Regions from separate parts of the Vibrio sp. R11-SG3-ISO3-SZ genome, predicted to be linked through region 1. Evidence: riboswitches for the same ligand, from Rfam matches in the RefSeq annotation. Region 1 holds a riboswitch; the other holds the start of a gene.
The links. A riboswitch is a leader RNA that binds a small molecule or an ion and turns the genes downstream of it on or off. The one in region 1 is predicted to bind lysine.
Positions count from the first base shown of each region.

Region 1 (3,158 bases):
AAAATGGCAGTTCCAGGCTCTTGAGCGACAATCTTGACGTTGTCCGCTGATAACGTCACACGACCTAAATCGGCATAGCGACCTGGTTTGATGCTAATCACATCGCCATCTTGCGCGTTGTTGATGCTCTCGCGTAGCTCCAGTACCTCTTGTGCAGAAGCAACAGCAACACCTTGATCAACCATAACTGCTGTCGGTTGGGTAACTTGTTCTGTGCTTGCGTGGCTCGTTGTCGCGCTTGCGAATAGTAATGAACCTAAAATAAATGCAATTGGTGACTTTTTCATTAGTATCTCTTTCGTAGGGTATTTGAGTATGAGGCAAGGTTAGCAACACACAAGAGGGCGAGAAAACTGATTCGCCCTTGGAATGTGGTCTGAATCGCGTCGGCTTTGTTAAACTGTGGATAAGTTCAAATAATTTAATAATACAAATAGACCGTGCTATTTAATGGTTGTAAAGGGTCTTGGTTCAGGTCAATAGCTCTCTTAAATTTTATTTTAACTTATTGTTTTTTAAATTCTTTTATCTGAGATTACCTTAACTCTTAGTAGAATTTTCAAACTAGAGCATATGAGAGACCCTGCAAATTAAGGATAATTTGTAATATTAGTGCACTTACAATAACGAAATATTGATCGAGATTTTGGGAAAGATACAGAGCATGAATGAGTTGGTAATTCTTTCTGCTAGCTGGAACACTGCTAATTTAGGTTATTACGGATAACTTTTCGTACCCCAAAACGTCAAAGACCACCGTTGTCAGCGATGGTCTGTCTGCGCGGAATTGGACATAATCTTCCACCTGCGATCTACATTGTTAGATTCTCTATATGCAGAATTCGCCGCAAAGTATGCAGAATCTCGTTCGGCCCGAATTGATTTTCCCAGAGCTCCGTTGGGAGGTTTAAGCGACGCAAAAAATATTTGCAATCATTCTACCTTATAGTTTATCTTCATTTGCAAAGCTGTATTGGCGAAAATCAGTGCAGCAATGTAGAGGCGCATTACCTATCAGTAGCTCAGTTTAGGTTGACAACCATTGACCCTGAGTGAAAGGAGTCAATGCCGAAGTGCCACGGGCGTCACCCCGTAGTGCTGGGGTTGTATCGAATAGGTACAGCACTGCCATAGTAAACTCGTTAGGATGACAAAAACACGTTTTCTATGGAGCGCTACAGATGGATGGTGAGCCAGTTTATATGTGTCCCCCCAAAGCTTTGCATCCTGCATCGCTGTTCTAGTAGCCTCCATAATATATATTGAGGTAAGAATGTCTGATTTTAACTTTTGGTTATTGTTTCTAACCACCGCTTTTGCTCTAAATGTCGCTCCGGGGCCTGATCTGCTGTACATCCTGACGAAGACAATTAGCAATGGAAAAAAGGTAGGCTTAGCATCGGCTATTGGTGTATGTACCGGAGCGCTTTTCCATGTGTTTGCTGCTTCCATTGGCTTATCTGCTATTTTAGTCTCTTCTGCACTAGCATTTAGCATTGTTAAGTATGTTGGTGCGGCTTATCTGATATATCTTGCTTATCAGTCATTTAGATCATCTGGATTTGAGTTAAATGCCGATGGCTCAAATCAGAGCAAAGAAACAGCATTTGAAGCATTTAAGCAAGGGGTACTAATCGACATTCTAAACCCTAAAGTAGCTATTTTCTTTATGGCGTTTCTACCACAGTTTGTTCGTGAAGACGCAGGCTCTGTATCATTCCAGTTGTTCTATCTCGGGTTACTTGTTATTGCGGTTGCTATCGTTGTGGAAGCTGCATATGTTCTTGCGGCAGACAAGATTTCTGAACGAGTTAGAAGCAGTAAAAAACTCAGCATCTGGTTAGATCGTGCTGTCGGAACAATGTTTGCTAGTCTGGGTGTAAAGTTAGCAGTATCAACAAACTAAAAATATCTACTCAAGGAGAATGAGCGTGTACCGCAATAGTGAATTAGACATTTACATGATGCGCGTTTCCTTCTAGTTCAGAGCAAACAGGCCACCGCTACAAACGGTGGCCTTTTACGTTTTTGGGTACGAAGGAGTTCCTGAAAGCAACACTATGGGATGCTACTCCAATAAACTTCTGTCCGGTTGTGAATTTGCATAACAACTCAGGTGATATTTTCTGGGTAAGGGCATCGTTTTTGATTGGAAATGGGAGATTCCGTGCAGCGCTGTTCTGGTGTCTGCCATAACTTCACGTATCACAAACTCCGCAGCGTAACTCGTTGCTGAGTAATAGCAATAAGGCGGTTTGGGGCAGAAATGAGATAACGCGTGTTCAGCTAATTACGGCTTTAAACCCAAAAAGTAATCGCACGTTATTGTCATCTGACAGCAGCCGGATGGCGCAATAAAAAATGGTCATCCGTTGGATGACCATTAAATACGTTTACGTAGAGGGCGTGGAGGTTACGCACCTTCGTTATGCAACTCTAGGTTAGCAAGCTCTTGCTGAATCTCTCGTTGCGTTTTTGCATCATCGCTGCGCAAAGACTCAAGAAAGTCTAAGTACTGCTGATTGATGTCGCCGGTTACGTATTCACCGCTAAATACCGACGTTTCGAACTGAGAGATGTCTGTGTTGCCTAGGCCAACGGCGTCCGTAAGGTCTTCCAACGTCTGGAAAATGAGCTCATCGGCACCAATTTGCTTACAGATCGCTTCGTTGTCTCGGCCATGGGCGATAAGCTCATTGGCGCTTGGCATGTCAATGCCGTACACGTTCGGGAAGCGAATCTCTGGCGCAGCAGAGACCATGTACACTTTCTTCGCACCTGAATCGCGGGCCATTTCGATGATCTGCTCTGACGTAGTACCACGTACGATAGAATCATCAACCAACAAGACATTCTTGTCTTTAAACTCTGAACGAATCGCGTTGAGTTTACGACGTACTGACTTCTTACGCTGCTGCTGACCCGGCATGATGAACGTGCGGCCAACATAGCGGTTTTTCACAAAACCTTGGCGGTAAGGCTTTTCAATCGCTTGAGCGATTTGTAGAGCGATGTCACACGAGGTCTCTGGAATCGGGATAACCACATCAATGTCCAAATCAGCAAATTCGTCACGGATTCGGTCGCCCAGTTTCTTACCCATCTCTACACGTGCGCTGTAAACCGAAATCTTATCGATAAAGGAGTCGGGACGTGCA
Region 1 is NZ_JCBDGX010000020.1:10,704-13,861, reverse strand. Features, by position in the region: gene AC6R1O_RS02860 (polysaccharide lyase 6 family protein) at 1-287, opposite strand, end outside; lysine riboswitch at 990-1,186, shown strand; gene AC6R1O_RS02855 (LysE family translocator) at 1,274-1,906, shown strand; gene purF (amidophosphoribosyltransferase) at 2,414-3,158, opposite strand, start outside.

Region 2 (3,158 bases), on a different contig from region 1:
GAGAGGCCCGGCGTACAAGAGAGGCACTTTTGACTGCCCGAGTAGACCGCATCAAGTTGCCACTCATCGACTTTGAGTGGCACGCCACCCAATGACGTCACCGCATCGACGATCGACAACACATTGAACTCTTTAGCAAGCGCGCCCAGCGTCTTCGCATCACTGCATGCCCCTGTCGACGTTTCTGCATGGACAAACGCGAGGAGCTTGGTATCAGGATGCGCCTGCAACGCATCACGAACTTTCTCTACCGAGACCGGCGTTCCCCAGTCATCATCGACCAGCACCGCTTCACCGCCGCAGCGCACCACGTTTTCTCGCATGCGCTCGCCAAACACGCCATTGCGGCAGACGATGACTTTGTCCCCCGGCTCAATCAAGTTAACAAAGCAGGTCTCCATACCTGCACTGCCTGGTGCCGAGACAGCAATCGTAAACTCATTGTTGGTCTGAAAGGCGTATTTAAGCAGCTGCTTGAGTTCGTCCATCATCTGGATAAAAAGCGGGTCAAGGTGGCCCACCGTCGGGCGGCTCAAAGCTTGCAGTACCTGTGGGGAAATATCGGATGGACCAGGGCCCATCAAAATACGGCGAGGGGGGATAAAACTTTGGTAAGTCATTGGCAACTCCTTTTGAATCATGAGGGTGTTCTTGTTGTTATCTCTTCACCATAATCGAATTCATCCAGCGCAGCAATGCGCAAAAAGTCGACAGGTCATACCAGTCTCACAAACCGAACCTATCGTCTTTAACCCGTAAATTTCGCATTGACATTAAGAGGATAAACACGTTCAATGCGAAAGCGGTGGCAAGACAATTCGTCACCCTGTTGTACAAACAATTATGCTTTTTGCAGAAGAGGAGCACTACCCAGGTAGGCATGTTGTGGAGCCACAATTCCAAAACAACATTCTGAGGGGGAGTAGTGCCGAGGTAGGCTTATATTGTGGTTTAAGTCTGTCGGTTGACTTGGGTTGAGTCCCATCAACTGTCATCAGCGCTGTCTGGTGATGAGCTTCTGAGGTCGTACTCCATACCTACCTCTACTCTCGCTCATCCTCACCTCACGCAAAGGAAAGACTCAATATTCAGGAAGTTGTGGGAGAAATGCCGTGAGCAATTTTAACGTTGCTAAATTTGGTGGGACAAGTGTTGCAAACTTTGAAGCGATGAGCCGTTGTGCGGCGGTCGTTGAGAACAATCCAGAGACAAAACTGGTGGTCAGCAGTGCCTGTTCAGGGGTAACAAATCTATTGGTCGCGCTGGCGAACGGCGTACAAGATCAGCAGCAACGCAGCGATATTCTGACTCAGCTCGCTGAGATTCATGATGCGATTCTTAATCAACTCAATGATCCAACCCATGCGGCGAGTGAAGTGTACAGTCTGCTTGATACGGTCACCAGTCTTGCGGAAGCGGCCTCGATTCAAGCCAGCAATAAGTTGACTGATCACCTTGTTGCGTGTGGTGAACTGATGTCGACCCACATTTTAACCCAACTAATGATTGAGCGCGGCATCAACGCGGTACGCTTTGATATTCGTGATGTACTGCGCACTGACAGCCACTTTGGCCGCGCAGAACCGGATCTTGCCGCCATTCGAGAGCTTGCCAGTGACACCTTGCTGCCACTGTGCCGCGAGCACGTTGTGGTGACACAGGGCTTTATTGGTTCCGATGAAGAAGGCAACACCACTACCCTTGGCCGTGGTGGCAGTGATTACAGTGCGGCTTTGATTGCCGAGGCAGTGCAAGCCTCTGGCTTAGAAATTTGGACTGATGTACCGGGAATCTACACCACAGACCCGCGTATTGCCCCGAATGCGGCACCGATTGCAGAAATTAGCTTCAGCGAAGCGTCAGAGATGGCGAATTTTGGCGCCAAGATCCTGCACCCTTCGACCCTAGTCCCTGCTCTGCGCCATGATATTCCGGTGTTTGTCGGTTCCTCTAAAGCGCCAGAGCAAGGCGGTACTTGGATTCGTCATCAAGTGGAAAGCTCACCGCTGTTTCGCGCCCTAGCCCTACGTAACAACCAAACCATGGTGACGCTGCGCAGCGCGAAAATGTTCCATGCTTACGGCTTTCTAGCCAAAGTGTTTGAGATCTTGGCCAAGCATAAGGTCTCGGTCGATTTGATCACCACCTCTGAAATCAGTGTCTCATTAACGCTTGATCAAACAGGTACCTCTGGCGGTGCGCCATCGTTACCTCAAGCTGCGCGTGAAGAGCTTGAAGAGCTGTGCAGCGTGAAAGTGGAACACAACCTCTCCGTCGTCGCCTTGATTGGTAACAACATGAGCGAGAGCAAAGGCTATGCAAAACAAGTATTTGGTACACTTGAAGACTTTAACTTACGAATGATTTGTTACGGAGCTAGCCAGCACAACCTCTGTTTCTTACTGCGTGAATCAGAAGCCAAACAAGCGATTCAGAAGTTGCATGTCGAGCTGTTTGAGCGCTAACAGCACTATAAATACACATCAGCGACGAAGCACTCTCGTGTTTCGTCGCTGAAGCATTGCTACGTCAAATAGTGAGGCTTATTCGCCCGCCACTTTCATTGACTCAAGCAAGATAGAACCGGTTTGAATCTGCGAACGGGTTTCCACATCACTGCCGACAGCCACTATTTGGTTGAACATCTGCTTGAGATTACCTGCGATGGTCACCTCCGAGACGGGGAATTGGATTTGACCATTCTCAACCCAAAAACCGGCTGCGCCGCGCGAGTAATCGCCCGTCACGATATTCACGCCCTGCCCCATCACTTCTGTAACCAAAAAGCCGGTGCCCAGCGCCTTAAGCATTTGATCAAAATCTTGCCCTGTGGATTGCACGTACCAGTTGTGGATGCCACCCGCATGACCGGTTGGCATCATCGACATTTTACGCGCCGCATAGCTGGTCAATAGGTAAGTGGATAACACGCCGTCAGTGATTATTTGTCTATCTTGCGTAGCAACGCCTTCGCTATCAAACGGGCTTGACGCCAGACCACGCAACACATGGGGACGCTCGTCGACTTGGAACCAGCTGGGTAGAATTTGCTGACCAAGATGATCAAGAAGAAACGAGGATTTGCGGTACAAGTTGCCACCACTGATCGCCATCACAAGGTGACCGAGTAGACCCGTTGCGACATCCGCCGCAAACAT
Region 2 is NZ_JCBDGX010000038.1:1,765-4,922, forward strand. Features, by position in the region: gene AC6R1O_RS05105 (pyridoxal-phosphate-dependent aminotransferase family protein) at 1-620, opposite strand, end outside; lysine riboswitch at 849-1,026, shown strand; gene lysC (lysine-sensitive aspartokinase 3) at 1,113-2,465, shown strand; gene pmbA (metalloprotease PmbA) at 2,544-3,158, opposite strand, start outside.
Region 2: another riboswitch for lysine. It lies ahead of lysC (lysine-sensitive aspartokinase 3); the one in region 1 lies ahead of AC6R1O_RS02855 (LysE family translocator).